One region of the Exiguobacterium sp. BMC-KP genome, then DNA from elsewhere that is predicted to be linked to it. Evidence: riboswitches for the same ligand, from Rfam matches in the RefSeq annotation. Region 1 holds a riboswitch; each other region holds the start of a gene.

What was found. A riboswitch is a leader RNA that binds a small molecule or an ion and turns the genes downstream of it on or off. The one in region 1 is predicted to bind S-adenosylmethionine.
Positions count from the first base shown of each region.
Region 2: linked by a shared signal. The riboswitch ahead of mtnK (S-methyl-5-thioribose kinase) and the one ahead of ADM98_RS02040 (LLM class flavin-dependent oxidoreductase) in region 1 are both predicted to bind S-adenosylmethionine.
Region 3: linked by a shared signal. The riboswitch ahead of ADM98_RS16465 (methionine ABC transporter ATP-binding protein) and the one ahead of ADM98_RS02040 (LLM class flavin-dependent oxidoreductase) in region 1 are both predicted to bind S-adenosylmethionine.

Region 1 covers NZ_LGIW01000012.1:96,586-107,187, forward strand. Annotated here, with positions in the region: gene ADM98_RS02030 (DUF2325 domain-containing protein) at 1-269, shown strand, start outside; gene ADM98_RS02035 (DUF975 family protein) at 333-971, shown strand; SAM riboswitch class I at 1,083-1,185, shown strand; gene ADM98_RS02040 (LLM class flavin-dependent oxidoreductase) at 1,259-2,317, shown strand; gene ADM98_RS02045 (ATP-grasp domain-containing protein) at 2,314-3,261, shown strand; gene ADM98_RS02050 (hypothetical protein) at 3,338-3,805, shown strand; gene ADM98_RS02055 (PhoX family protein) at 3,845-5,725, opposite strand; gene ADM98_RS02060 (NUDIX domain-containing protein) at 5,840-6,220, opposite strand; gene ADM98_RS02065 (ABC-F family ATP-binding cassette domain-containing protein) at 6,286-7,908, opposite strand; gene ADM98_RS02070 (prohibitin family protein) at 8,208-9,077, shown strand; gene ADM98_RS02075 (hypothetical protein) at 9,284-10,588, shown strand.
Region 2 covers NZ_LGIW01000014.1:286,385-296,986, forward strand. Annotated here, with positions in the region: gene ADM98_RS05395 (2-hydroxy-3-keto-5-methylthiopentenyl-1-phosphate phosphatase) at 1-396, opposite strand, end outside; gene ADM98_RS05400 (2,3-diketo-5-methylthiopentyl-1-phosphate enolase) at 393-1,583, opposite strand; SAM riboswitch class I at 1,654-1,755, opposite strand; SAM riboswitch class I at 1,961-2,064, shown strand; gene mtnK (S-methyl-5-thioribose kinase) at 2,143-3,309, shown strand; gene mtnA (S-methyl-5-thioribose-1-phosphate isomerase) at 3,306-4,355, shown strand; gene ADM98_RS05415 (sugar ABC transporter substrate-binding protein) at 4,367-5,449, shown strand; gene ADM98_RS05420 (sugar ABC transporter ATP-binding protein) at 5,446-6,954, shown strand; gene ADM98_RS05425 (ABC transporter permease) at 6,951-7,955, shown strand; gene ADM98_RS05430 (AAA family ATPase) at 8,321-9,277, shown strand; gene ADM98_RS05435 (DUF58 domain-containing protein) at 9,274-10,356, shown strand; gene ADM98_RS05440 (transglutaminase family protein) at 10,353-10,602, shown strand, end outside.
Region 3 covers NZ_LGIW01000015.1:2,097,173-2,107,774, reverse strand. Annotated here, with positions in the region: gene glpX (class II fructose-bisphosphatase) at 1-945, shown strand, start outside; gene ADM98_RS16500 (SDR family NAD(P)-dependent oxidoreductase) at 1,001-1,768, opposite strand; gene ADM98_RS16495 (C40 family peptidase) at 1,845-2,522, opposite strand; gene rho (transcription termination factor Rho) at 2,877-4,250, shown strand; gene ADM98_RS16485 (type B 50S ribosomal protein L31) at 4,342-4,587, shown strand; gene ADM98_RS16480 (DedA family protein) at 4,623-5,273, opposite strand; gene ADM98_RS16475 (thymidine kinase) at 5,457-6,071, shown strand; gene ADM98_RS16470 (alpha/beta hydrolase) at 6,152-6,907, opposite strand; SAM riboswitch class I at 6,978-7,079, opposite strand; SAM riboswitch class I at 7,329-7,432, shown strand; gene ADM98_RS16465 (methionine ABC transporter ATP-binding protein) at 7,520-8,548, shown strand; gene ADM98_RS16460 (methionine ABC transporter permease) at 8,538-9,188, shown strand; gene ADM98_RS16455 (MetQ/NlpA family ABC transporter substrate-binding protein) at 9,208-10,026, shown strand; gene ADM98_RS16450 (M20 family metallopeptidase) at 10,049-10,602, shown strand, end outside.

The DNA of each region.
Region 1 (10,602 bases):
GAATTGAATTGATTCATCTCGCAGGAGACGCACAATCCGCGAAAAAGATTGCCTGTCTCGCCAAAAAGACGGATGCGATCGTCGTCGTGACGAGCCGTGTCTCTCATGCAGCGAGTGCGCATGTCATCGCACAGGCGAAAAAACATAGTATTCCGTTCGCGATGGAACGCCTCGATGGTCGTCGTTCATTATATACAGCGTGTGAGCGACAACTTGAGCGTGCTTGGCTCAAACAGCAAAAAGACGGGAAATTATTGAAAAAAGAGTGAAACATTAGAAGTTATTAGCCGTAGAGTAAGGTGAGAACTTATTTTTCAAGGAGGACCTTACTCATGTCATCTCAATTAAAAAAAGCGGCAAAGGCGTCGTTAAGCGGTCGTTGGGGATTCGCAGTCCTAACATTTATTCTGTTTAGTATTATTCAAGGTGTACCTGGGTTATTTGGATCAGATATGGATGAACCAGCTAATACCATGGATCTCGTCGTATCGTTGGTATCGATTTTATTGATTCCGGTTGGAGTCGGTTGGACTTGGATTGCGATGTCAATTGCTCGTGGAGAAGAAACGAAAGTAACGGATTTATTTGAACCATATGGCATGTTCTTCAAAGTGATTGGTCTAGCCATCGTACAATTCTTTTTTATCTTCCTATGGTTACTGCTATTAGTCGTACCGGGAATCATTAAATCATTTTCTTATATGCTAACGTTCTATATTTTGCGAGATGAACCATCAATTGGTATCTTAGAAGCCATTACACGCTCTCGGAAAATGATGGACGGGCATAAAATGGAAGCATTCATGCTCTTACTATCGTTTATTGGTTGGGCTCTTTTAGGAATCGTTACCTTAGGTCTAGCATTCCTGTGGATTACACCGTATTTCAGCGTCACCTTTGCAAAATTCTATGATCGTGTTCGTGGTGAACAAACGCCAGAGCCGACATCAGATTTCGTCGCACCATATTAATACCGGATCCCGACATCATGTCGGGATTTTTTTGTCTAAAACAATTCCGATGGGAAAAGACGGTTTAATGGTTGCTTTAGTTCAATGAATTCTGTACGATGAATGCAACACATCTTATCTAGAGAAGTCGAGGGACTGGCCCGAAGACACTTCAGCAACCCCGCCATGGCGGAAGGTGCTACTTCCAGGAAGGGATACCTTCTGAAGATAAGAGCGGACAGGACAAGATACCGTCGCTCTTTTCGAACTTCGAAAAGGGCGCTTTTTATTATAAGGGGGATGATGGAGTGGAGTATGGTTTTTGGTTACCGATTTTTGGGGGATGGTTACGGAATGTCGAAGATGAACAGATGCCGGCGACATTCGATTATGCAAAACAAGTCGCACAAACAGCTGAACGCATCGGTTTTTCGACGACATTGATCGCAGAATTGAACTTGAACGATATCAAAGGAATAAAGGAACCGAGTCTTGAGGCATGGACGACGGCAGCGGCAATCGCTGCAACAACAGAACGCCTTGAAATCATGACAGCGGTTCGTCCCGGGTTCCATAATCCGGCGACGACGGCGAAGATGGCAGCAAACATCGATCAGTTGAGTGGGGGACGTTTTACGCTGAATGTCGTCTCGGCCTGGTGGGCAGAGGAAGCGAAACAGTATAACGGTATCTTTACAGCGCACGATGAACGCTATGCGCGGACGGAAGAATTCGTCACGGTCATGAAAGGACTATGGGCAGACGCTTCGCCGTATAGTTTCTCAGGCAATCACTATACGATCGAGCAGGCAGAATTACACCCGAAGCCGGTTCAGCGTCCGGGGATTAAGCTCTACGCCGGTGGAGAGAGTGAAGCCGGAAAACGAACAATCGTCGAACACTGTGATGCGTATGTCATGCACGGGGGCACGGTCGAAGAAGTCGCTCACAAAATCAACGACATGAAAGTACGCCGGGAAGCGACGGGACAAGCTCCACTCGAAAGCTTTGGTCTTGCGGCTTACATCATTTGCCGGGATACGGAAGAAGAAGCGCTTCTAGAATGGCAACGGATTACGGATGTAAAAGAAGATAGCGCTGGTTATGCCGGTTATCAAGACTTCATTAGTAAATCGCAACTGGAACAACAGGTCGAGCGAAATGATTATTCCGTCTCAAACCGCGGTCTACGACCGAACTTGATCGGCACACCGGAACAGATTGCGGAACGTATTCTAGCGTTCGAAGCTGTCGGTGTCACGTTGCTCTTGTTACAATTCTCACCACAACTTGAAGAAATGGAACGCTTTGCTCGTGACGTAATGCCACTTGTCGAAGCGAAACGAAAGGTAGGTCAACAATCATGACAAAAATTCATATTCTCCACGAAAATCAAGAATGGACGGACCATCTCATCAAACGACTCGAAGAACTCGAGTTACCGTATGAACAGTGGCACTTGAATGAAGGAATCGTGCCACTCGATGAAGTACCACCAGAAGGTGTCTTTTACAGCCGAATGAGTGCCTCTTCGCATACACGTGGACATCGCTATGCACCGGAGTTGACGGAAGGAGTCCTCGCTTGGTTAGAAGAACATGACCGGACTGTCTTTAACGGAACGCGTGCACTCCGTCTTGAAGTCAGCAAAGTCAATCAGTATACAGCACTACGCAAAGCAGGCATTCGTGTACCGAAGACGACAGCTGCCGTTGGACGTGATCAAATCGTCCAAGCAGCAAAAGAGATTGGTGTTTCGTCATTCATCACGAAGCATAACCGTGCCGGCAAAGGACTCGGTGTCCAGTTGTTCCACTCGATTGAAGCACTTGAAGCTTATCTCGACGGTCCGACATTCGACGAACCGGTCGATGGCATCACGTTGATTCAAGAGTACATCCAAGCACCAGAACCGTACATCACACGTTGTGAATTCGTGGGTGGAAAATTCGTTTATGCGGTTCAAGTGGATACGTCAGAAGGGTTTGAGCTCTGCCCAGCGGATGCGTGTGTAATTGACGATTTATTCTGCCCAGTTGGGGAAGAAGCGCCGCAAACACCGATGAAGTTCCAAATCGTTGAAGGTTTCAATGATCCAATCATTGAAAAGTACGAAGCGTTCCTCCAAGCGAACCAAATCGCGGTCGCCGGCATTGAGTTCATCAAGGATGCGTCAGGTACGATCTATACGTACGACGTCAATACGAATACGAACTATAACTCGGACGCTGAAGCAGCGGCAGGACGTTACGGTATGCTCGAACTAGCGAAGTTCCTTGGAGCAGCACTTGAAACAAGCACAGTAAAATAAGAATTGGCTCCCGCCCTGTCACCGGACGTTACAAGACCGGATGACGGGGTATTTCTATATAAAAGGGGGCAGGTGTATGATTACGTGGAAAGAAGAACGACAGCTCGATATTCCAATTGAAGAAGCATGGCACTTGTTTGATCATACGCGGCTACAACGTTTGATTCCAAATGTCGTCCAACATGAGGTGATTGAACGAAAACCGGGTGTCGTCGGTTCGACGTATCGTCAAACGTATATGCAGGGTAATCGACTTGAAACCTATATTGTGACCGATTTAGCCTATACGAATGAACCTGACTTCAAACAAAATACGATTGGATTCACGTTAGCACGGATTTTCAAGATCGAGATGACCTTTACACTCAAACCACTCGGACCTGATCAATGTCTGTTGATTTATACGGGAAAAAATGAAGGAGCGAACTTTGTCGGGAAAAGTCTGTTGTCACTCGGTGGCGAACGAGAGAACGAGAAAATCGTTCACGGGTTGTTGCAACGTGTCGAAGAAGAAGCGGCGAAACAAAAGAAGAACAATGCATGAAAAAACGGATTCCCGTGCTTGGGAATCCGTTTTAGCATCTTATCGATTCGTATACGATTTGTGACCACTTGGTAAACCAGAGAGGTAACCGACACCACCTGTTTTTTGAATACCGATGCCGTCTTTCATCGCTTGTTCAAGCGCCTTTGGATCGACGGCAGTGATTTGTTTTCCTGTCAATGCCTCACCTGGGTGCTGGTAGTTGCTTAAAAGATAGCTATATCCACCAACATGATCAAGTGAACGAAGACCAGTTGCTTCCGCTCCGACTGGAACTGACAGGATACGTGATAACTTTTTCGTTTTCAGGTTATACGCCCAGACGAAATTGTTCGTGTGAAGGGCACTGTCTTCTCCGATGAAGAGCGTATCGGATGTCGCAGAGTATGCGAGGTTATCCGGATTGGCAACAAGATCAGGGTTCGCTGTGTTACCGTAAGCATCTGGCTTCGCTAAATCTTCGCCAATGACGAGTGCTTGCATATTCGTTGGTACATAACGGCTGTCGATGCCTTTTGCACGTCCGAGATTGATTTCGAATGTCGCACCCGATTCACGTTTTTCAAGCTGGATATCGTCTTGGACAGCACCTTCTTGTTTTTCGGTACTACCTGACACATAAGACAAGGCGATGTAGGCTTTTTTGTCCTGTTCGTTGACCGTGATGCCTTCCATCTTGTTGAATTCTGACGTCGCGCCAAGCAACGCACCGTAACGACGTGATTCGAGGAAGGCAGCTTCTTTTTCCTTACCAGGCTTTAGCTTCAAGTATTCGACTTTTTTGCTGGCAGCTGTTTTGACCGCTTTAAAGCCAGGTGTAGGTGCATCAGCTGTTTCGAAGATATCGCTGAATTTCGTTCCTTTATCAATCAAGCGTTTGACTTCTTTATCAGAAGCATGACCAAGCTTGATCCACTCAAGATCACCGGCTCCACCTTCTGTTGCACGTGTCTGTTTGAACTTCGCCGCGTAGAGCGTTCCTTTAGAGAAATCACGTTTTTTATCTGCGACGTACATGAACATCATCGTGTTGTTGCCATCGTCACCGAAAATCGCCGTCTTTTGATCCGGAAGAATCTGCATCATCTCGTGCGAGAAGCGACCTGTGCTGTAATGTTTGACCGCTGTCGCCTTTCCTTTACGGTCGACTGAGATTTCAGGTGTATAGCCGTAGAAGTACGGATTCGCTTTTTTAGTCGTTCCGAAATAACGCTCAGCGAAGGCATTGACTTCTTTATAGGCAGACGAAGTCTTATCTGACTCGAAAGCACGGGCATCTGGTTCATATTCCTCTGACCCAAGGTGCGTTCCCCATGGCGTCGTGGAACCGTTACATGGTGTCCAGAGTCCATTGACGTTTTCAAAATCAATTTTGCTCGCTTTTTTGACAGCCAATTTTCCTGTCTTTTTGTCTTGGACGACTTCCGTTAATGTCATCGATGCCGGAAGTCCTTTGACTTCATTGCCAGCGTTATCGATTGAGTCATATTCGAAGTGAGACACCATATATTTTTTTCCGTGCACTTCAAGTAGGCTGTTCGAGTCTGGTGCGTCAGAAACGAATGCTTCCGATTTGTCCGGTACACTGCGGTCGATGATTGGATTACCTTTGGCATCGATTGGTGTTCCCGCTGCAATCATTTCACCTTTGTTTTCGACGATTTTGTCTTGCGAGAGGAATAATTGATTATAGTTCAACGGCTTTACTTCTGTTTTACCGTTCGTATAGGTGACTTTGACTTTTGCTTCTGTATAGGTTTTCACCATTTGATCGATTTTCGTCGGTGCATCCATCGACAAGAATTCGACCTTCTTGATGTTGCGTGTAGTATGAGAAGAGCTGTGGGCATCCGCGAACATCGGGACCATACTTGATGACAAGACCGCTGCTGATAGACCAACCATGAGTGTTCGTTTCATTTTCGTTTCCCCCAAATGAGTTTGTATTGTTGCTACATTTCCATTTAATCAGTCGATTGTGTAGAGGGTGTAAAGAAACCTGGTCAGTTATGTCTCACTTAGTTAATGTTTCCTTTACAGTAAGTTCAGTAAACGAGCAATCTGTGGATCATCTTGCATATCTTTCAATGGTCGGAAACGGACGGCTCGTAATTCCTGTTGATCAAGTGGTAGTTCGGGATCAATCCCGAGCCGAGGTACGGAACTATTCGTGACACGTTGGACGAGAAAACACGTCTCCGTCCCTTGACGGATCGAAATCTCGTAGAGTTGTCGTTCGACCGTGACGTGAAGATGTGTCTCTTCTAATACTTCGCGTACAATAGCTTCTTCTTTTGTTTCATTTCTCTCGACACCACCACCCGGTAATGTCCAAAATGCCCGGGAAGAGGTGTGTAACTCAACCATTAATACTTGTTGCTTTTCAACCAACGCCGCGCATACCCGATGACGCATGACTTATTCCTCCTCCAACGTATTCAAAAAAGAGACCGAAACGACAGTTCCGGTCTCTTTTAACATCATTGTGCGTATAACGCTGTTAATTGCTGCTGAATCGCATCATTGTTCAAGTACTCGTCGTATGTCGTTTCTTTATCGACGATACCGTTCGGCGTCAATTCGATGATACGGTTCGCGATCGTTTCGACGAACTGATGGTCATGCGAGCTAAAGAGCATTGCGCCTTTATAAGCGATCAACCCATCGTTGAGTGCTGTGATTGATTCGAGATCCAAGTGGTTCGTTGGATCGTCGAGCACGAGGACGTTTGCACCGCTAAGCATTGCTTTTGAAAGCATACAACGGACTTTTTCGCCCCCAGATAAGACAGATGCTTTCTTCATGACTTCTTCACCTGAGAAGAGCATCCGACCGAGGAATCCACGGAGGAACGTATCACTCTCATCTGCCGGTGAATACTGACGGAGCCAATCGAGGATCGTTTTATCCGAGCCTTCGAAGAATTCCGAGTTATCTTTCGGCAAGTAGGACTGAGAAGTCGTGACGCCCCATTTGAATGTACCGCTATCCGGCTCCATCTCACCCATGAGGATTTTGAACAGTGTCGTGATCGCGATATCGCTCTGACTGATGAACGCAACTTTGTCCGTCTTGTTCAACGAGAAGCGGACGTTATCGAGGACTTTGACGCCATCGATCGTCTTCGAGATACCGTCGACCATCAAGAGATCATTTCCGATTTCACGTTCCGGTGTGAAACCAACGAACGGATACCGGCGTGACGATGGACGAATGTCGTCGAGTGTGATTTTATCAAGCAACTTCTTCCGTGACGTTGCTTGCTTCGCTTTCGAAGCATTCGAGCTGAAACGCGCGATGAAGGCTTGAAGTTCTTTGATTTTCTCTTCTTTTTTCTTGTTTTGATCATTTGCCATACGTGAAGCAAGCTGACTTGATTCGTACCAGAAATCATAGTTTCCGATATAAAGCTGGATTTTACCGTAATCGAGATCTGCCATGTGCGTACAGACGTTGTTCAAGAAGTGACGGTCGTGGGAAATGACGATGACCGTGTTTTCGAATCCGATTAAGAATTCTTCGAGCCATTTGACAGCCTTCAAATCGAGTCCGTTCGTCGGCTCATCGAGTAAGAGAATGTCTGGTTTACCGAATAAAGCTTGAGCAAGCAAGACTTTGACCTTTTCCGATCCAGTCAACTCTGCCATCGTCTTCGAATGAAGGTTTTCTTTGATGCCGAGTCCTTGAAGAAGCATGGCAGCTTCAGACTCCGCTTCCCAACCGTTCATTTCAGCGAATTCACCTTCGAGTTCAGCAGCACGCATGCCGTCCTCATCTGAGAAATCCTCTTTCATATAGATAGCATCTTTTTCTTTCATGACTTCATACAGACGCTTATGTCCCATCATGACAGCTTCGATGACTTGGAATTCTTCGTATTCGTAATGATTCTGACGAAGGACGCCTAAGCGTTCGCCTGGTGTGATGATGACATCGCCTTGTTGTGCCTCGATGTCGCCAGCGAGAATTTTCAGGAATGTTGACTTACCGGCACCGTTTGCACCGATTAGACCATAACAGTTACCTGGTGTGAACTTGATGTTGACGTCTTCGAATAATTTGCGGTCTGCAAAGCGAAGACCGACATTTTGTACTGTAATCATATAGAGATGAACCCTCGTTTCTAGTAAGTGATGTGCTCATTCGAGTGTACCACAAATCGTGATCTGTCGTAGAGCAGGCAAAGTTCCCTCCATATTAGGACAGAATTTAAAAATAAGCAACCAGACTTTTAAAAAAATGAAACATTTTCCAGATGGTTGCGTAGAAGAAGATAAGGAATTCGTTAGAGGAGGGGTTAGATGGCTATCTTTTTCACTGTATTATTTTTCGCCCTCATCGTTTTGCTTGGCATGGAACTCTACCGCTATATCCAAGAAAAAATCGATAAAGGAGATTCAGAATGAGAGAAATCAAACCGAAGAAAAAAATCCGCCCATCGATGATCATTGCCGGTGTGCTCGTATTAGCGTTACTGGCAACGACACCGTTTATCGTCGAACAAATCGAACCCGGACAAGTAGGTGTCGTCTATACACCATCAAGTGGTGTTAAAGACGAGACGCTCTCACAAGGCTGGCATGTCGTTTCACCGATCACGCGTGTGACGGAGTACCCGATTCGGACACAGACGAAGTCGCTTGAAAACATGACGCTTGCGACCAAAGACGGAAAAAACATCGTCGTCGACTTTACATACAGCTTCTCCGTCTCACCGGATAAGGTGACGAAAGTCTTCAACAAGTTCGGACCGATCGAAATCGATGAGATTGCAAAAGGTTATTTGAAACAACGTCTTTATGACGCATCACGTGAGCAGATCTCGAAAGTCACGGTCCTTGAACTATTTGGTGAAAAGTCAGGAAACGTTTCGACGAGCATTCAAACGCAGTTTGCGGAAGACGTCAAAGAGATTGGTTTCATCATTGAAGATGTCGCACTTGGTGCGCCAAAACCAGATGAGAAGACACAGGAAGCGATTGATGCACGTGTCAAAGCATCGCAGGAACTCGATAAAAAGAAAACAGATCTTGAAATCGCAAAAGCAGAAGCAGAACGTCTGCGCGTCGAAGCCAAAGGGGCAGCCGATGCCCGTTTGATCGAAGCGCAAGGTTTGGCAAAAGCTCAAAAAGAATTACAAAAGACGTTGACGGAAGAAATGATTCAATATGAAGCCGTCAAGAAGTGGGACGGGAAGTCACCACTCGTTAGCGGATCAGGGAGTATGGTTCAATTACCGATTCCAGATGCTACAACAGAAGAAAAGAAATAAAGTAGACCTAATTTTTAGGTCTATTTTTTATGCTTTAATAGTAAATCAGTAGATTAGAGATAGATATGTTACTAAATTTTAGTATATAGATAAAAAAATTTTTATTTTATATCTTTTAAATGTAAATTTTATGGTTTAATTTCCTTATTTAGAAGGAAAACGAACGTAAAAGAGGATGGTTTAATTGAAATAGGAGGGGATAATTTTTGTATAAAAATCGATCACCAAATACATTTATTATCTTCATGATTCTATTTGCGACAAGTTTTTCGATTCCGCACAGTCATGCGACGATTGAGGAGCTAGAAATACCAAACCCTTTGACGTCATCGTTTTGTGAAGAGACGTTGAATGATCCAATGAAAGAGGACTTGTTGAAGAAAGAAGAACGGATACAATGCGAAGAACTCTTAGAACTAGAGCAGACATCCCCACCTGAGAGTGAAGATCCACCGACATCCGAGACATCCCCACCTGAGAACGAAGACCCAACGACACCTGAGACTTCGCCAACTAAAGAAGACGAAACAACAGTAATTGAGCAACCTCAGTCAAATGACAACGAAGAAAACACACCTAATTCTGAAACATCGAAATCAGACAAAGGAAAAAATACAGTAGTTCCTAACTTACTTTCCATAAGTTTATTAGGTACTTCAAGCTTAACCGCAAGCTACCAAGAGGTTCAAATTGAAAATGACGGTACTAGAAAAACGATTGAATTAACGAATCGATTTTCCGCACTTCTTAGTTTGGGATTGGGGCTTTCTGATAAACAATATATTGTTTTTATTATTCCACCAAGTATCATGGATAAAATTAAAACAGAGAGTGCTTATTTAGAATACTCCAAGTCAGGAAATATTGTTAAAAAGGAAGATGTTACCATTGATAAGATAAATAATTTAATTTATTGGAATACGTCTTCGATCATTTCGGTAGGGTTGCTAGGGTTATTAAACAATATCGACTATAAACTGGTTTTCGAAATAAACAATTTAAATATCAATTCTACAAACAAATATACATTTAAAAGTGCTGTCATCGATGGAGCGATTGATTTAAGTATTTTAAGTAATAGTACAGCATCAGCGGATTTAATGATTGGCTCAACATTTCGTTTGACGACTCCGAACACTCTTGATTTCGGTAGTCATGAGTTGACGGGGCAAGAGAAGATTATTCCTCGTTTATCCCCAATGACGATTGCGATCTCTCACGAAAACGCCACAGGATCTAACTGGAAGTTACAAGCAAGTCTCAGTCGTCCTTTAACGAGTACAACAGGTGATGTCTTAACTGATGTTCTTTATTTTAAGACCGCTTCGAAAACCCAATTGCTGCAAGCAACCGCTATTGAAGTGGCTACGGGAACGATGTCAGCGAGTTCGAATCAGACACCTTTGACGTACGCTGAAAATGAAGGCATTGTTCTCGATTTAACAGGAAAATATCCGAAACCTTTATCGTATAGCGCAGACATTCAATGGAGTTTAGTCAATGCACCATGAAAAGGGGAGAACAA
Region 2 (10,602 bases), on a different contig from region 1:
ATCGATATGGACGAATGGACCACTGAAATCGGCGACGTTACAGTAAATCTGTTCTTGTTCAAGGAATGGCGCTAAGATCGGTTCGACGAAAAAGTCCATTCCACCACTGACGATTGAAAAATCGATTCCTTGACGACGACTGTACTGAAGTAACTCTGAGAAGCCGTCTCGAATCACGGCACGTTCTAACAAGAAATCAAGATAAGCTGTTTTACCGTCGGACGGTAAGAGCGCGAACATCTGCCCGACACCACTCTGAATCGATAACGTTCGGTCAAGCACACCGCGTTTCAACGGTTCGAAGGCATCAGCTGGTGCAAAGGCCTGCATGAGCGCGATGATATTATCCTGCGTCGTCACCGTACCGTCGAAATCACAAAGAATTCGTACAGTCATGACTTGATCCCCCAAGCGTCGAGGGCAATCCGTAGTTCTTCATGGCGAGATGCTGCCGTCGATAGGGATTCATTTGCGAGCGCTGCATCGAGTGCTTGACGGAAAGCAATGACACCAGCTGCTGCACCTTGCGGATGACCATGCACGCCACCGCCGGCGTTGATGACGGAATCGATCCCGAAGTCGCGAACGAGTTGGGCGACGAGTCCTGGGTGAATACCGGCTGAAGGTACTGGGAAGATCGCTTTCGTCTGACCGATGCGGGTCGCTTCGACCGCGATGCCACGGGCGACATCCTTCGGTAAAGCGACATTGCCGTAAGGTGACGGGAATAACGTCAAGTCTGCTCCGGCAGCGCGCGGTAGTGTACCAAGTAAGACAGGAGCTGCAACACCATGGTTCGGGCTCGCGATCAACGCGCCACTATATGCTGGGTGATTAAAAATCGGAACAGTAATCTCCGGATCACTTGCTAGTTCACGTAAGACGTCGAGTCCGTATGTGAAGGTATTCAGTAAGAAAGCGGTCGCTCCAGCATCAATCAATCGCTTAGCTTGATCCTTGAGCGTAAAGACGGGACCACTAAGTGTGATCGCATACAACGCACGTTTACCGGTCCGGTGGAAGTGAGCGTCGATGACCTCACGTCCGATGCGTGCCCGGTCAATCGTTGGTGTCAATGGGTTATCGTATAGAATCTCATCGTCTTTGACGAGATCGATTCCACCGGCAAGTTGTCCTTCGAGTTGATCGCGGAGGAACGATAGATCGCGTCCGATGACGCCTTTGAAAATACTCATCAACAAGGGACGATCTTCGACACCAATCAAGGAGCGGACCCCTTCGATGCCGAACTTCGCACCTGGAAAATCTGGTGTGAACGTATCGGGTAACAGCAATTCCGTTAACTTGATTTCACCGTCGAGTGAGAGTTTGCCGAAGACGGTCGTCAGAATCGCGGAAAAGTCACGCGACACGTTATGTTCTGGGTAACGAATCGTGATATATCCGTTACCGTCGCGCTCTTCGGTATGTACGACTTCCCCTTTGAACGAGGCAAGTTGTTGTTGTTCAAGATGATTCAGCTCCGTCCAAGAACCGACCGTCAAACCAAGCGCGAGTTGTTCAGCGCGTTGCTCGAGTCGATCACGGGCAGTCAATTGATAAGTAGCAGTAATATAAGCCATGTCTTTCCTCCTTCAACAAAAAAATGGTCCCTTGTCAGCGACAAGAGACCATGAATGATTCGAACGTGGACTCTTATCGGTCAGCTTAGTAGCTGCAAGAATTAGCACCGTGCCAAAAGGTCGGTTGCTGCGACATCGTAGGGCTTGTCCCTCCGTCTGCTCTTGATAAGAATTGGATGAAATTGTGAAATCTAATTGCAATTTTTACATGAGAGTCACGACTTGTCAAACTATTTTTAGAAAATTTATTTTTTTGAAAATACTCTTTCTATAGATGGCGTGAAAACAATGTCTGTTTCTCCTCGATTTTAGTTTGACAGCAGGGAAGTTGATTGCGTAAGATTCAAATCAATATCACACACGACAACTACATACGACTCTTATCGCGAGTTGGCAGAGGGAATTGGCCCGATGACGCCGCAGCAACCGACCACTAGGCACGGTGCTACATCCAACAGACGTTTCGTCTGAGAGATAAGAGGACGCAGTGACTTTCCTGCGCCTCTTTTCGATGACGAAAAGAGGCGCTTTTTCGTGTACCACATAGGGGGAAACTGACATGACATACAAAGCATTTACAGAACAGGACGCGATTGATCGTGTTCGGACACTCGGACTGATCGGAAACGGCCCTGTCGAAGCAGAAGAAATTGGTGACGGGAATCTTAACCTCGTCTTTCGGATTCGAGAAGGCGAACATCGGTTGATTTTAAAACAAGCATTACCGTACGCAAAGGTCGTTGGGGAAAGCTGGCCGCTATCGCTCGAGCGAGCGTGGATTGAGCAATCTGCACTCCGTGAATTCGCGCGACATGCCGTACCATTCGTACCACGTGTCTTTCATGCGAGTCATGAAGAAGCGTACACGGTCATGGAAGATCTTTCACATTTAACGATCGTTCGGAGCGGACTGCTTGCAGGTGAACAATATCCGTTGCTCGCAGAACATATCGGTTCCTATCTCGCCCGGACTTTATTCCATACATCGGACTTTGCACTTGGTCCAGTCGAAAAGAAACGCGTTGCCCGAACGTATTACAATCCAGACTTGTGCGACATCACAGAAAAACTGATCTTCACGGATCCGTTCCATGATGCGGAGACGAATGAGATTGAAGCCGGGCTTGAAGAAGAAGTAGCGCATCTTTGGGCAGACGACACACTCAAACGCGAAGTCGCGAAACTTGAAGCCCTTTTCATCACAAAAGGCGACGCTTTGTTGCACGGTGATCTACATACAGGAAGCATCTTCGCCTCGGCAACGGAAACGAAAGTCATCGATCCGGAATTTGCCTTTTATGGGCCATTCGGATTCGATGTCGGACAATTCATCGCCCATCTATTCTTTGCGGCATATCCGGATTACCCAGCACTTCGTGATGCGCGAATTCGAGACATCGATACGTTCTGGCTGACATTTGCTTCGACGTTCCGTGCCTTATGGGAACGGGAAGCGGTCGAACCGTTCCAGACATCGGGACTTGTTGATGATGTGCTGAGCACGATCTTGCAAGATGCACTTGGCTTTGCAGGGTGTGAATTGATTCGGCGGACGATTGGTCTTGCGCCAGTCGCTGATCTAGAATCAATCACTTCAACAACGGAACGTCTGGAGCAAAAACGTCACGCCCTCCGTTTAGGCTCCGCTTTAATCAAGCGCCGGACGGAATGCCGAACATTTGATGATTTACGAAACTTTGACGTAACGGAGGAGTTAAGCCGATGAGTACATTCGTCCAAAGTATTCGTTATGAAGACCGTGTCTTGACGATTCTCGATCAGACGCGTCTACCACAGGAAGAACACTATGAAGTGATCACCGACCTTGCGCAAGCGGTCGAGGCGATTAAACAACTACGCGTTCGGGGAGCACCTGCGATCAGTTTATTCGGTGGCTTTGTGCTCGTTCAGGAAGCGTACCGGCTCGAAACGTCGCTTCCGGTCTATAAGCAGGCCTTGCTTGAGACATCAGCGACGTTACTCGCGACACGCCCGACAGCCGTCAATCTGCGAAATGTTCTCAATCAACTAAACCCGATCATTCAAGATGGCGTGTCGGTAGAAGACATCCGCGAACGGTTGGAAAAACGAGTGGTCGCCTTATACGAACAGGATGCACAGACTTCGCGACAAATCGGGATTCATGCACTGGAATTGTTCCAGTCAGGCAACCGGATCCTGACGATTTGTAATGCGGGATCGATTGCGACCGCTGCTTACGGAACGGCACTCGCTCCGTTTTATATTGCAAAAGAACGCGGCATCGAGTTATCCGTTTTTGCGAGTGAGACACGACCACTCTTGCAAGGTGCGCGATTGACGACATGGGAATTACAACGCGCTGGAATTGATGTCACGTTAATTACAGACAACATGGTCGCTCATACGCTGAAAGAAAAACAAATCGATGCAATCATCGTCGGGGCAGACCGGATTACACGAAACGGAGATACGGCGAACAAAATCGGGACGTTCCAATTGGCATTGCTCGCGCAAGCTTTCGGTATTCCGTTTTACGTCGCGGCACCGCTCTCGACGTTTGACTTCTCGCTTATTTCCGGTGACGCGATCGAGATCGAAGAGCGTGATCCGCAGGAAGTGACGGCGATCCAAGGCGTTGCGACAGCACCAGCAGGAGTCGCTGTCTTCAACCCAGCATTTGATGTCACACCACATACGTTGATCACAGGTATCATTACGGAACTCGGTGTCATCACGCAACCAAATGAAGAAACGATCGAACAATTAACGGGGCTTCAACCCTTAGGATAAGGAGATATTTCATGAAAAAATTAGCTTACGCCGTCCTAGCACCGGCACTGTTACTAGCGGCTTGTGCAAATGGAGAAGCGACGACGACAAAAGTCGTCAAAGATGTACCAAAAGGGGTTCAATCGGACGTCAAGATCGCCGTCATTCGTAACCTCGCATCGGATGATCATACGAAACAACTCCTTGATGGCGCACGAAGTGAGGGCGAAGCACTCGGCTTTAAAGTCAGTACGTTCATCTCGGAAGGGAACGACGTCAAGTTCAAGGAACTGGTCGCCCAAGCGATTCAGCAAGATTATGATGGTCTCATCATCTCGCACGGCAAGGAAGATTACGCGTATGACATGATCAAACCAGCTGTCGATAAAGGACTGAAGGTCGTGACGTTCGATACGGTCACGAAGAAAAAAGGGGCATCTCTAAAAGGCGTGACGGAAACATTCCAAAACGATCATCAGCTCGCGAAGCTATCGCTTGATGAAGTGACGAAGGTGACGGACAAGAAGCCGGTCCGTGTCATCAAACTCTGGTTCGGACCAGGTTTTGCCCCGCTCGATCGTCGTCAGGAAATCTATAAGACATACGAAGCAGACGGCAAAATCAAAACGCTTGAGACAGTCGGACCGACGAACTTCCAAGATGTCCAAGGCGATATCGCAACGAAGATGAATGCCATCCTCGCGAAATATCCGAAAGGAAGCATTGACGCCGTCTGGGGAGCGTGGGATGAAGTTGCAAAAGGGGCTTACAAATCGCTCAAGGATAATAAACGTCAAGAAATCCCGCTGATCTCGATCGATGTTTCGAATCAGGATATCAATCTGATGCGTGAAAAAGGCAGTAACTGGGTCTCGACGAGTGCGGTGGATCCGTTCTTGATTGGACAAACGGACATGCGATTACTGGCTAAGAAAATCGCCGGAGAGAAGACGCCAGATAGCTTTGACCTCGATGCGAAACTCGTTGAGCAGAAGGCATTGAAGCAGGACACAACGATGTACAATCTCGATACGATCATCAAAGGATGGAGTACGTCGGACAAATTCAATGAGCCGTGGATGGACCGGTTGCGTGACGTCCATAAAAAACAATGACGTCTATCAATCATCACCTGGAGATGACCGGGATTTCACTGGCGTTTCCGGGAGTGCAAGCCTTAAAACAGGTCTCGTTTGAAGTGAAATCCGGTGAGATTCATGCGCTCGTTGGTGCGAATGGTGCCGGTAAGTCGACGCTGATGAAAGTCTTATCCGGAGCGGAAACGGCGGATGAAGGCGTCATCCGTCTCAATGGGGAAGAGCTGTCGATTCAATCCCCGCGTGATGCGAAACGAATCGGAATCGACCTCGTCCAACAAGAGGTCGATGTGGCACTCGTTCCGTATCTGACGGTCGCTGAGAATATCTGTCTCGATCTGTTGACGGACGGAACGATGACCGGTTTTGTGTCACAACGCCGTTACATACAACGTGCGAAAGAAGCTTTAGCGACATTACAGGCAGATATTTCCGTCAAGACACGTGTCGAAGAATTACGTCTTGCTGAAAAACAACTCGTATTGATTGCTCGCGCTCTCGTTCAGGAACGCCGGTTTTTGATTTTGGATGAACCAACAGCACCGCTCAGTCAGGCAGAAACAATCCATCTCTTTTCGGTCGTACGACGTTTAGCGAAACGGGGACTTGGGATCATTTTCATTTCACACCGCTTACAGGAACTATATGACATTTGTGATTCCATCTCAGTCATGCGCGATGGTCAACTCGTCTCGCGAAACGCTTTGAAGGATATTACGAAAGAAGCCGTTGTTGAGCAGATGCTCGGACGCAAGCTGGCAACTGTAGCGAAAACATCACGAACAACAGAGGCGAATGTACTTACGGTCAAGGGCGCAATGAATACGGATGTAGCAGACATTTCCTTGACGGTACAAGCTGGGGAAGTCGTTGGGATCGCAGGTCTTGTCGGCGCCGGTAAAACCGAATTATGTAAAGCATTGTTCGGCGACCGTCCGTTTCAAGCAGGAGAAGTTCGCCTAAATGGAACGGCCCATCACCTGCGCGATCCGCAAGCTGCGATTCAAGCAGGAATCGGTCTCGTTCCAGAAGAACGGCGAAAAGAAGGAATTCTTGTTGCCGATTCTGTCGCGGAAAATCTGACGGCAGCTGCAGCACATGATTTTGTCAACCGCTGGGGGCTGATGGATCGTCGTAAAGAAACGGATCAAGCATCGAAATGGGTCAAGGAACTGGGCATTAAAGTGGCAGATGTGACGCAAGAAGTGGGTCAACTATCCGGTGGGAATCAACAAAAGGTCGCCATCGGAAAATGGTTACTGACGGATGTCTCCGTACTCGTCTTAGATGAACCGACAAAAGGCGTCGACGTCGGAGCAAAACAAGATATCTATCGTCTGATTGACGAGCTCGCGCAACAACAAAAAGGCATTATCTACGCGACGAGTGAATGGGATGAACTCTTGACCGTCACAGACCGGATTTACGTCATGTTCGATGGTCGAATCGTCTATGAAACGAAGACATCAGATACATCAGAAGAAACCTTGTTGTGGTATGCGACAGGAGGAGGGCAACGATGAATGAGGTAGTATCGAAACAAACGAATCGGGGGAAGGGGTTACGTCCTGTCCTCGGATTCTTGAACGATTGGGGGATCGTCCTCGCGATCATTGCTCTCGTCCTGTTTTTTGCGACGACAGCTCCGACGTTCCTACAAGGGACGAATTTAATCAATATTTTACGAAGTATCTCCATCGTGACGATCATTTCGATTGGCTTGACGGTCTCATTGACGATCAATGGATTTGACTTGTCCGTAGGATCAACTGCGACGCTTGCGAGTTCTTTCGTCGTCTCGTTCTTCGTCTGGTATAGTCTGCCACTCGGTGTCTCGATTGGTCTAGCACTCATTCTGTCTTTAAGTGTCGCCTTGTTGAACATCTTGCTTATCGTTTGGTTTAAGATTCCCGATTTATTTGCGACGCTTGCGACGATGTTCATCGTCGAAGGAGCAGCAATGACCTATACGGGTGGTGGTTCAATCAGTGCTGGGATGCCGCGCCTAGACGGTACACCAACAGTCGGCACGATTCCGGAGGCGTTCGCGAAAATCAGCCAGGCGCCTTGGATCATCGTCATCATGCTCGTCGTCGTCGCTGTGACCCATGTCTTCTTAAGTCATACGCGACATGGTCGTTTTCTCTATATCATCGGTGGAAATCCAGAAGCCGCACGACTGACAGGAATTCGTGTGAACCGTTACCGAGCACTTGCTTATCTGATTGCTGGATTGTTTGCTGCAGTCGGTGGGATTTTACTTGCTTCACAAGTTGGATCGTCGCAAATCAATGCCGGTTCCGGTTACTTGATGCCAGCGGTCGCAGCCGCATTCATCGGTTCCTCGTTCGCAGGGCAAGGGAAACCGAATGCGCTTGGCACACTTGTTGGGGCTTGTCTCGTCGGGATTCTTGAAAATGGTCTCGTCATGTTGTCAGTACCATACTATTCCTTGAATATCATCAAAGGACTCGTTCTTGCACTGGCACTCGCGACGACCTATGCGCGGTATCGTAAAAAATAATTAAAATTTGACGTTTCGTTTATAACATATTCGGTAATATTCAATATATGAAAGGATGGTGATGCACATGAATGATTACCAATGTAGAGGGAACGATCGCATGTCGCTTCTGAAAGAAGAGGATCACCGGACTTGACGAACGTTGTCCATTGACACGGATGTATTCGTGTTTTACGTGCAACTGCACGGTTCAAGAACGGATCACGGCATGTGTTCGTTCCTGAAACAAATAAGGGGGAAACGCTACGGCGTTCCCCCTTTTTCATGTGCTACAAACTGCTCGTATTTCTTTAAAAGCGTAGCGGAATATGAGATGATATAAAAAGTCAGAAAATTCAACTACTACGAGAGCAAGGGGCCTGACAATGCGAACATACACTAAGGAGATTCAAGCGATTATCGACAACGTAGAGAAAGTCATCATCGGTAAGGAAGATGTCATCACACAATCATTGGCAGCATTACTAGCGGGCGGTCACGTCCTATTAGAAGACGTACCGGGAGTCGGGAAGACGATGCTCGTCCGTGCGTTCAGCCGATCGATCGGGTTGACCTTCAAACGTGTTCAGTTCACGCCAGACCTACTTCCGTCAGATTTGACGGGTGTATCGATGTATAACCAAAAAACAAGTCAGTTCGAATATAGACCGGGTCCGCTGATGGGAAACATCGTCTTAGCCGATGAGATCAACCGGACATCACCAAAAACTCAATCTGCCTTACTCGAGGGAATGGCGGAAGCGAACGTCACCGTCGATGGTGAGATTCATACGCTTCCGAATCCCTTTTTCGTCATGGCGACACAAAACCCGATTGAACATGAAGGAACATATCCGTTACCAGAAGCACAACTCGACCGTTTTCTCGTCAAAGTCAAAATGGGTTACCCTGATTTCCAGCAAGAAATGAAGTTACTCACGCGTTTTGAACGGGATGAACCAATTGAAACGCTTGAAGCGGTGATTGGTCGCGAGCAATTGCTCCAGATGAAAGAAGAAGTCAAGAACGTCCATGTCTCGCAACCCGTTAAAAAATATATCGTCCATCTCGTCCAAGCGACACGGACGAATGGTTCGCTGTATCTCGGTGCGAGTCCTCGTTCTTCGATTGCTTTGATGAAAGTCGCGCAAGCGTGGGCATACATGGAAGGGCGAAGTTTCGTTTTGCCGGATGACGTCAAACATCTCTTGATTCCAGTCCTGTCACACCGCTTGATTTTGACAGCAGATGCTCGCTACCATGGGCAATCGTCGGAACGGATTTTAGAGCAGATCAAAAAAGAGATTGCTGTACCGATCCAACAAGACGTGGAGTCCCTATGACGAAGTGGCAAATTGGTTGGCGTTACGCTGTATTACTTTTGACGACGGCTGCCTTATGGACATATGCGCGCGTCGATGGCGGAAATGTCGCTTCCTTGCTGTTTTACGTCATGGCTGGCTTGACCGTCTACTGGACGCTCTTTCTGATCTGGCCTGTCACGCAGGCACTTGCGACACGAGAAGTCTCAAATAAGATGCTCGTTGCTGGAACGGATATCCCGGTCTCCTTACATGTTCGCCGACGTTTCCCGTTTCTTGTCGGAGCCGTTGAAGTGACGGAGGCGATTCCGAATGAACTCAGTGAAGAAAAACTTGATATCAGCCGTCCGCTCCGAGCCCATTACCGGAAGACGGAGCAGATCGATTATACGATTCCATCGATTCGCCGGGGAGTCTACCAGATTCCAGGTTGTATCGTCGAAATCACGGATCCGTTCGGTTTGTTTAAGCGAAAGCGGATGTTTCCAGTCGAGACGTACCTTGCGATTGAACCGGCTCGACTTGCCGTTCAACTTCCGCATGAGGAGGATCGTGGCGATGGTGGCATCTCACCCGTATCGATTGATCTTCGGCAGTCATCTTTTACCGTCGTTGGTGTCCGGGAATATGTCAGTGGTGACCGGATGAATCAGATTGATTGGAAAGCGACGGCGAAGCGTCAAGGCTTGATGACGAAGACATTCGAACGGGAGCAAGAACGGGAAACAACGATCGTTTTCGATGAGGGAACGGAAGCAGGCGAAGCGTTCGAACGTGTCATCTCGATGCTCGCAGAAGCGACGGATCAGCTGAACAAGCGACGCTTGAGTTATCGGATCCACCTCGTCGGACATGCTGTTCAATCGTTATCGTTACCACTCGAAGGGGCGAAACTCACGCATTATCTGATGACGGCTCAGCCGAGTCGGACGCGGACGTTCATCGAATCGTGGGAGTACTCGTCAAAAGCACTTCGACTGAGCGGGAACGTCCTCTTCATCACACCGGATCTTGAGTCGAACAATGAATTATGGATTTCAAAGATTAATCAAGAAGCAACCGTTCATGTCTATACACCAGAACGGAGGGGAGTGCGATGATGCGACGATTGATTTGGAACGCCATCGCGGCAGCCGTTCTGACTTGTTTCATGCCACCACTTCTTGAACTGACGACATTTGAGCACCTCTGGTCATTCTTACCGATGCTGTTTCTGCCCTTGCTGTTGTCGCATCTAGCGCGACGTTACTTTTTACTCGGAAGTCTCGGTGGATTGCTGTTGTCGTTTTATCTGATTTTGACACCAGGAGCGGCACCATGGGGGATCTTTACAGAAATCAGTTCGG
Region 3 (10,602 bases), on a different contig from region 1:
GAACTGGTACGCGTCACGGAGGCAGCGGCACTTGCCTCTGCACGCTGGATGGGAAAAGGATTGAAGAATGAAGCGGATGATGCGGCAACAAGCGCAATGCGTGACGTCTTCGATACGATTCCGATGAAAGGAACCGTCGTCATCGGGGAAGGCGAGATGGATGAAGCACCGATGCTTTACATTGGAGAAAAGCTAGGAAATGGGTATGGACCACGACTTGATGTCGCTGTTGATCCGCTTGAAGGAACGAACATCGTCGCGAAAGGAACATGGGGCGCACTTGCTGTCCTCGCTGTCGCGGATGCGGGCGATTTGCTTCACGCACCGGACATGTACATGGATAAGATCGCGGTGGGTCCAGAAGCAGCAGGACACATCAGTTTAGACGCAACAATTGAAGAAAACATCGCAGCAGTCGCGAAGGCGAAGAACAAGGAAATCGAAGACGTCGTCGTCTCGATCCTTGATCGTGAACGTCATGAAGAAATCATTCAACGGATTCGGGCGACAGGGGCGCGGATTCGCTTGATCGGTGACGGTGATGTTGCGGGTGCAATCAACACAGCCTTCCCGCATACGGGGATCGATATCCTCCTCGGTTCGGGTGGTGCACCAGAAGGTGTTCTTGCTGCCGTTGCCTTGAAATGTCTCGGTGGTGAGCTCCAAGGACGCTTGTTACCAGCAGACGAGGCAGAAGTCGAGCGTTGTAAGAAGATGGGCATCGAAGATCCATCGAAGATTCTCATGATGGACGATCTCGTCGCAGGAGACGATTGTATCTTTGCTGCAACAGGCGTTACAGACAGCGAGTTGATGAAAGGTGTCCAGTTCACAGCACAAGGCGGTCAGACACACTCTGTCGTCATGCGTGCGAAGTCCGGAACGGTACGTTTCGTCGAAGGCATTCACTCGTTCAAGAAAAAACCGAAGCTCGTCATTAAGTAAAACGAAAGCGGAGCCGCAGACGTATAGTCTATTGCTCCGCTTTTTTGTATGTTTTTTATCGAGGACGCTGGACTTCTCCTGCTTGTTTCGTGACGTATCGACGGGGAAGAAAACGTGTTGAAAAGATATACCAGGCATTTCCGAAACCAGGAACGATGAACGTTTTTCCCTTCATGTAGCCTTGATAGGCAATCCGCGCGACTGTTGGGGCGTCCATGATGCCTGGTCGCAAGAAAAGACGTGACTGTTCGAGTTTTGCTGCCGATTCGAAACCGGTGTGTGTCGCACCTGGGCAGACGACGCTGACTTGAATGCCGTCTGGCGCGAGCTCTTCCGTTAATCCTTCCGAGAAGTGAAGCACGTAGGCTTTTGTTGCATAGTAGACACTCATCCATGGACCACCTTCAAACGCAGCCGTTGACGCGAGATGGATGATGCGTCCTTGGATGCCATACTCTTTCATGCGAGAGGCATAGACCTTCGTCACGTGTGTCAACGCTTCGATGTTCAAGGTAATCATCCGTGATTCGTCTTCGAACGAAGTTTCAAGGAAGGAGCCGAAGACGCCGATTCCAGCGTTGTTGATGACACAATCAACCGGAATCTGTTCTGTTGCACGAAACAGTGCGAGACGATGTGTTAGCTTCGTTAAGTCGTAAGGGAAGACCGTTGCCGTTCCGCCGAGTCGTTCGACATGGAACTTCGTTTCAAATAGAGACGTCGCATCGCGTCCGACAAGCAGGACGTGATCACCTTGCTGAGCGTGAAGATAAGCGAATTCGCGACCAAGACCTCTTGAAGCACCTGTGATTAAGACATGCATCATGTTTCCTCCTCGTGTAATCGATTAGATGAAAAAAAGCGATCGAGCCAATGCTCAACCGCTTTGAGATGATGAATTAAAGGTAAGATCCTGCGCCGACAAGGCGTGAACCCCAGTACCCTGATTTGAAGCTTGAGTATTTAACGCCACCTGTTTCTGAGTTAACCATGCTTGACTTGTTTGTTGCGATCCCGACGTGTTGAATGCCGCTACCGTGTGAGAAGAAGACAAGATCTCCTGGTTGTACTTTAGAAACACTGACTTTCTTAGAAGAAGAATATTGTGAAGACGACGTACGTGGCAATGTTTTACCTGCTGCTTTTTTGTAAACATAGCTTGTGAAACCAGAGCAGTCGAATCCACGAGTTGTCGTTCCACCCCATACATATGGAGTTCCTTTGTGCTTCGCTGCTTCGCTTAAGATTTTCGTCCGTTTAGAAGATGTGCTTGTTGTTTTTTTAGCGCTTGAAGATGATTTATATGTCTTTGTGTATTGTGAGAAGACATAGCGTGTTTTACCACCGTATGAGATTTTAGTCCAGCTACCTGACTTGCCTTTATATGTAAAGACTTGACCAGCGTTGACTTTTCCAACGATGCTTGCTTTCGTAGAAGGTGCTGTTCGAACACGAAGACCGTTGTCCGTGATCTTGACCTTTGTGACTGTCGCTGCTTCAACTTTACCTGTACCCACTGATGTAAAACCTGAAACCACTAAGGCTGCTGTCGCGATCGATGCTAGAAAACGTTTCATGTTAAGAATTCCTCCGTTTAATGTAGTGTGTTGCGTCCGTAAGTTATATGATGAAATCATTAAGTGTGTGATTAAGCAGTAAACCTTACAACTGTGTAAGAATTTTGTCTGCAGGAATATCTTAGCATGTGCGCACTTGAAAACGTTTTTTCAGTTAGAAGACAAAATAGATGTTTTTGTAACATAACTGAAATAATATCTTCGAATATTACAAAGTAAGAAACGCAGAGGATTGTTGACGACGAATCAAAAAAAATATGATACCTTTAGTTCACGAAAGAAATTAGATACCTCCTAATGTATGTATGGAAGTATACTGAATGCAGTTGAATTTATAAAGAATAGGTGAAGAACATGCCAACAACTGATAAAAAAGATAAACCAGAACGTTCCTATACACTGGCTCAATTAAGCCAACTGACACTAAAAGAACTGTATGAAATCGCAAAGACGAAAAATGTCCCACAATATCGGGAAGCTCGTAAACGTGAGTTGATGTTCAAGATTCTCAAAGCACAGGCTGAATCGACTGGTCTTTATTTCCTCGAAGGGGTACTCGAAGTCATCCCTGGCAATCCACAAATGCAAAACGATGGTGGCTTCGGCTTCCTTCGTCCTATCAATTATTCCCAATCCTCTGAAGATATCTATATCGCAGCTTCTCAAATCCGACGCTTTAATCTACGTAATGGTGATGTCGTTACAGGTAAAGTCCGTCCACCGAAGGAAAACGAACGTTTCCAAGGACTACTTAGCGTGGAAGCCGTTAACGGTGAAGCACCGGATACAGCGCGTAATCGTTTATTCTTCCCGGCACTGACACCAATCTATCCGGATCGTTTGATGCGTCTTGAGACCGAACCGCGTCATCTATCTGTTCGTGTCATGGATATGATCGCACCGGTCGGATTTGGTCAACGTGGTTTAATTGTCGCACCACCAAAAGCAGGGAAAACATCATTACTCAAAGAAATCGCGAACTCGATTCAAGAGAATCATCCTGATGTCGAACTGATCATTCTCTTGATTGATGAGCGACCTGAGGAAGTGACAGATATCGAGCGTTCGGTTCCGGGAGCGGATGTTGTCAGCTCGACGTTTGACGAAACACCAGACAACCACGTTCGGATTTCAGAACTCGTGCTTGAGCGGGCAATGCGACTCGTCGAACATAAGAAAGATGTCGTCATCTTGATGGATTCAATCACGCGTCTGACACGTGCCTATAACTTAACGGTGCCGCAAAGCGGACGAACGCTCTCAGGCGGGATTGACCCAGCTGCATTCCATAAACCAAAACGGTTCTTTGGTGCGGCGCGAAACATCGAGCATGGTGGTAGTTTGACGATTCTTGCAACAGCACTTGTCGAGACAGGATCCCGTATGGATGATGTCATCTATGAGGAATTCAAAGGGACGGGGAACATGGAACTTCATCTCGATCGTAAGTTGTCGGAACGCAGAATCTTCCCAGCGATCGATATCCGGAAATCGGGTACACGTAAGGAAGAACTGTTGCTTCCAAAAGAGCAGCTTGATGCGCTCTGGACGATTCGCCGGACGATGAACGAGTCGAACGAGTTTGTCGATACGTTCCTGCGTAAGATTCGTGATACGAAAAATAATGAAGAATTTTTCGTCGAACTTGAGAAAGAACAGAAGAAAGCGGTCCGACGCGCACCAGCAAAACCGCGTACCGTCAAGAAGGAAATACCGACCGAAAAATAACTATTGCGACGCATAAAAAAATCGTTTAGTATAGGAAGGTAACTTACTCTGGCTCAGCAAATGAACCAGGGCGGAAGGAGAGAAATCAACCATGAAACAAGGAATTCACCCTAACTACAACAAAGTAGTATTTATGGATTCAACGACTGAGTACAAATTCTTAAGCGGTTCTACTCGTTCTTCGAACGAAACAATCACTTGGGAAGATGGTAACGAGTACCCACTCATCCGTGTGGATGTGTCTTCAGACTCGCACCCATTCTACACAGGTCGTCAAAAGTTCAACGCGGCAGATGGTCGTGTCGATCGCTTCAACAAAAAATACGGCCGCAAGTAATGACTTGTCGGTTCTTAAAAAACAGCCTGCCTCCATTACGGAAGCAGGCTGTTTTTGTATAGACTGAATTGTGAACGGTAAGCGAGATATGTCTTCAAGACAAATGAGAAGGCGATTCCACCAGCGATCCCAATTAGATACGGCATAACTTCAGGATGTGCCAAGATATAATCCACGACTTTATGGAACGAGAGATGACGACCGACGAAATAACCGGCACCTAAGAAGACGCTGATCCAGATTAAAGCACCTGTATACGCGTAACTCGCAAACACGCGAAACGGCATTTTCGAGACACCTGCAAAAAAGGCAGAAAGCTGACGGAGACCAGGTATGTAGTAACCGATGATCAAAACGGATTTTCCGTAACGTCGAAATCCAGCTTCAGCGGAAAGGATATGTTTTTCTGAGATACGCATTTTCGGTCCGACGCGGTGCAGTAGTGGCATACCGAGTTTTAAACCGAGTAAATAACTAATCGTCATACCGATACAACTTCCTGCGTAAGCGGCAAGAATCGTACCGAACAGCGGTAGATTACCTTGATGCATCCAAAATCCGGACAAAACGAGTAGGGTCTCATCGGGAACCGGTAATCCCACGATACCACCTGCGAGAAGAACGGAGAGACCAAGGGCACCATATTGGTGCAGGATGTCATGTAAGAGATGATGAATCGGGGACACCTTCTTTCGTGAGAATCTTCTTCTTCAGTGTACAGGAAATAGGGGACCGTTGGAATGAAAGGACAAAAATTCTAGGGAAAGAAAAAATGAATTTTGATTTCCGGAAGTCAACCCTTTTTCTCAATACCGTTTCGAGCTATACTCGTTAAAGTGACTATTTTTAGAGGACGGTGTCGGACGATGATGCATGTAATAAATCAGTACGGCTGGATCGAAGTAATTTGTGGCAGTATGTTTTCCGGGAAATCGGAAGAGTTGATTCGTCGTGTCAGACGGGCGCAGTACGGCAAACTGCCTGTTCAAGTATTCAAGCCGGCGATCGACGACCGATACCACGAAGAACATGTCGTCTCTCACGTTGGTAATTCCGTCGTAGCGATTCCGATGGCGACGAGTCGTGATCTCTACGCAGCAGTAGCAGAAGAGACACAGATCGTCGGTATCGATGAAGTTCAATTCTTTGATGATGAAATCGTACAAGTCATCGAAGCACTCGCACAAGACGGAAAACGCGTCATTTGTGCAGGGCTTGATCAAGACTTCCGGGCAGAGCCATTCGGCAAGATGCCTGAATTACTGGCACGTGCAGAATTCGTGACGAAGCTACAGGCAATCTGTCTCTCCTGTGGGGATCCGGCTTCTCGGACACAACGTTTGATTGACGGAAAACCAGCGAACTATGATGACCCGATCATCCTAGTCGGTGCTTCAGAGTCGTATGAGCCACGGTGTCGCCATTGCCATGAGGTACCTGGAAAGCCGAAGCCACTTCAATCTGTGCAACACCAAGAAAATTAAAAAAAGACGGACCGTTTGCGGTCGTCCTTTGATTTAGCAGCTGTTCAATTCCATCCGGAAACGAATAGCTGCTTTTTAATTTATCCTGTTTCTTGCGAAAACTGACACGATTGTTCGATAAAGCGAATCGTCTCACGGACGATTACATCTTGGTCATGATCAAGTGTCGCGACGTGGTATGAATTGAGTAGACAGTAGCTTCGTTTATCATTCGTTCCGATATGACGGTGCAAGTAATCTGAACTCGACGGTGGAACGACGTGATCGGTTGCGGAATAAAGAATCAACGTCGGAAGGAGAATCGATCCCAAGCGTCCTTTCGTCTCATCCATCAAGCGGACGAGTTCGAACGCGCAACGACTTGGAACGAGATCGTAGATGATTTCAAAGGCGGACCGCTTGATATCCGGTGCCCCTTCCGGTAAGTACTGAGGACCGTCATCAAACGAGAGTGCTTCATACGACGGAACGGAAAGTGCGGCGTTGATCGTAATGATGCCGGCAAACGGAATCCCGTCAGCAGCGAGCGATAACGCGAGCGTCGCCCCCATCGATTGACCGATGACAAAAACTTGGTCGCATGTTTCTTGTAAACGTGAATAACCGTCTTGCAGGCTTTGTTTCCAACATCGTGCAGTCGATTGTTCGAACTCGCGGACGTTCGTTCCGTGACCACGCAAACGCGGCGCATAGACGGTAAAACCTTCAGCAGCAAATGCCTCACCGACGTCCCGAACACTTTGAGGAGTCGCGTTAAAACCATGACAGAGCAGGATTCCGATCGATCCACCTTGAAGATAAAATGCTTCAGCACCAGTCAATACAGGATAGTTCATCATTACTATTTTTCCTCCATTCATGAAAAAAACTCGTCGACGTCACTGCTTGGACGCCCACGAGTTTTTCACCGTATCATCCAAAGCCGCGCTTTGCTGGTCGGAGCACCTTACAGATTGCAGGTTGCCGTGAAGTCATAGAGCCAGGTCTCTCGTTCACTCTTGATAAATATCATATTGGAATTGTCGGATTAATCATTGAAACGATGGTAGCACGTTCGAAAATGACTTGTCAAATCGTTCTTGACGAATCATGATTCGTTCTTTAAGCTAATCCATAACTTGTCAATCAATCGATATGCGCCAAATGGATTATTTTTGAAAAGTTGGTTGACTTTTAAAGGTTCGACCCGTAATGTAAAAATTAGTTTTACGACATAAGCAACAACGCAACAACACACATACGAATTTCATACCGCAATACTTATCCAGAGAGGTGGAGGGACTGGCCCTGCGAAACCTCGGCAACAGACTCATTATGAGCACTGTGCCAATTCCATCAGACAAATGTCTGAGAGATGAGTGGAGTGGATTCTGCCACTGTGCGGATCCAGGTCTCTTCTTGTTTCTCAAGAAGGGACCTTTTTTTGTTGAATGAAGGGGGAAAACGGAATGATTGCATTTCATCAAGTCAAAAAAATGTACGTCACGAAGGATCAGACGATCGCAGCGCTCGACGGTGTCGACCTGACGATCGAGAAAGGCGAAATCTTCGGTGTCATCGGCTTTAGCGGTGCCGGGAAAAGTTCATTGCTCCGCTGCGTCAACCTCTTAGAACGACCGACGTCAGGAACCGTGACGGTCGACGGGGAAGATTTGACACAACTATCACCGAAGAAACTACGTCAAGCAAAACAGCGGATCGGGATGATCTTTCAACACTTCAATCTATTGAATGCGAACACGGTCTTTACGAATGTCGCGAAGCCACTCGTTCTCGCAGGCATCAAAAAAGATGAGATTCGCCGCCGGGTGACGGAGTTACTCGAATTCGTCGATCTCGCGGACAAGGCGGATCATTATCCGGATCAATTATCCGGCGGACAAAAGCAACGTGTCGGTATCGCTCGGGCACTAGCGACGCAACCATCCGTCCTTTTATGTGACGAAGCGACGTCAGCGCTCGATCCCCAGACGACACATCATATTCTGCAATTATTGAAACGAATCAATGCCGAATACGGGATCACGATTCTTTTGATCACCCATGAGATGGGCGTCATTCGGGAGATTTGCGACCGCGTCGCCGTCATCGAAGCCGGGAAGCTGATCGAGTCAGGAACAGTCTTTGATGTCTTTTCAAACCCGCAGACTGAGACAGCGAAAAACTTCGTCCGGTCCGTCATGCATGACGAGATTCCAGCATCGATTCGCCAGTTGATCGAATCACGGAATGCGAATCCAATCTATAAGATTCATTTCCTCGGTCATCACACAGGGCAGCCGCTCTTGTCACAAGTTGCGAAACGTTTTGATGTTGATGTCAACATTTTGCACGGTAGCATCACGGAGTTGCAGGAGACGCCGTTCGGCACTTTGCTCGTTGAATTAATTGGTGAAGCGACTGAAGTGAAACGAGCCTTACAGTACATTGATCAAGCACAAGTGACGGTCGAGGAGGTGCTAGCTGATGCTAGTTAATTACAGTGATATCTGGACAGCATTTTTGCAAACGATGACGATGGTATCCGTCTCACTCTTATTCTCGACCTTGATCGGCTTACCGCTTGGCATCTTGCTCGTCGTCACACGAAAAGGCGCATTACTTGAGAACGTCCCGCTATTCACGTTCTTCAATAGCATCGTTAATATCTTCCGCTCGATTCCGTTCATCATCTTACTCGTCGCGATCATCCCATTGACACGGTTGATCGTTCAGACGTCGATCGGAACCGAAGCCGCCATCGTCCCACTCGTCTTTTACGCCGCACCGTACATGGCACGGCTGATCGAAAGTTCCTTGCTTGAAGTCGATAAAGGTGTCCTTGAGGCAGCAGAAGCAATGGGCGCGACGCCATTCCAAACGATTTTCCGCTTCCTTTTACCGGAAGCACTCGGTTCACTCGTTCTTAACTTAACGATCGCGACGGTTGGGTTGATCGGGGCGTCAGCGATGGCAGGCGCGATCGGTGGCGGTGGACTGGGCGATTTAGCAATCACGTATGGTTATCAACGATTCGACACGAAAGTCATGATCATCACGGTCGGGATTCTCGTCATCTTAGTTCAAGGCTTACAGACGACAGGTAACATCGTCGCACGAAAAATTAGAAGACATTAATCAAGGGAGCGATTCAGCCATGAAAAAAGCAGTAGCGATTGGAGCAACACTAACGACGATTTTATTTGCCGGGTGCTCAGCATCGGGAGAAGACGAAAAGACGATCAAACTCGGGGTCAGCGGTTCGGATACTCAAGTTTGGGACTACGTCGCGAAAAAAGCAGAGAAGGAGGGCATCAAAATCGAGCTCGTCAAGTTCTCTGATTATGTCCAGCCAAACATGGCACTGGCTGAGGGCGAGATCGACGCCAATGCTTTCCAGACGATTTCTTACTTCAACGCATTCAAGAAGGAACATAAGTTGAAGCTGTCACCGATCGCAACGACTGTCATTGCACCGATGGGCATTTACTCAGATAAATACAAGGACGTCAAAGACATTCCAGTCGGTGGCAAAATCGCTGTTCCGAACGAAGCAACAAACATGGGACGCGCCCTCTTATTACTGCAAGAAGCAGGTCTAATCAAGTTGCCGGACGACTTTGACGGCAATGGTTCAGTCGATAAGATCGTCGAAAATCCGAAGAAACTGAAAATCGTCCCAATCGTTGCGGGGCAAACACCGCGCGTCTTACCGGACGTCGCTGCGTCGATCATTAATAACGGTATTGCTGTTGACGCAGGACTCAATCCGATCAAGGACTCGATTGTCCATGAGAACGAAACAGCCAAACCATACATCAATATCATTGCAACACGGACGGAAGACAAGAACAAAAAAGAACTGAAAAAGATCGCGTCGCTTTACCAACAAAAAGATGTCGCGGCTTTCATTAAAAAAGAGTATAAAGGCAGCTCAATCCCGACGTTCGTTCCACTAAGTGACATCGGCGAATAAATTCAAAAGGAGAGTGGACAGTATGACGACACCAGTACGCACGACATGGGTAGAGACGATTGAACAGGACATCGAACAAAAACGGGAATCCTATCTTGAGACGAGTCACCGGATTCATGCGACACCGGAAATCGGTAACGAAGAATTCTTTGCTTCGCGACTACATGCAGAACGCCTGACGGCTGAAGGCTTTACGGTAGAACTTGGCGTCGCTGGGCACGAGACAGCGTTCTTTGCGAAAAAGTCGAGTGACCGACCAGGTGCGACGATTGCTTTTCTAGCCGAATATGATGCGTTGCCAGGCATCGGTCATGCATGTGGGCACAACATCATCGGAACGACGAGTGTCGCAGCAGCGATTGCGCTCAGTAAAGTACTCGATGAAGTCGGTGGGGGTGTCGTCGTCCTCGGGACTCCGGCTGAAGAAGGGGGACCAAACGGCAGTGCGAAAGGCAGTTTCGTCAAACATCAGTTGCTTGAAGGGATCGATGCAGCCTTGATGGTTCATCCGTCGGGACAAACGCGGATCACCGGTTCTTCCCTTGCGGTCGATCCACTCGATTTTGCTTTTACCGG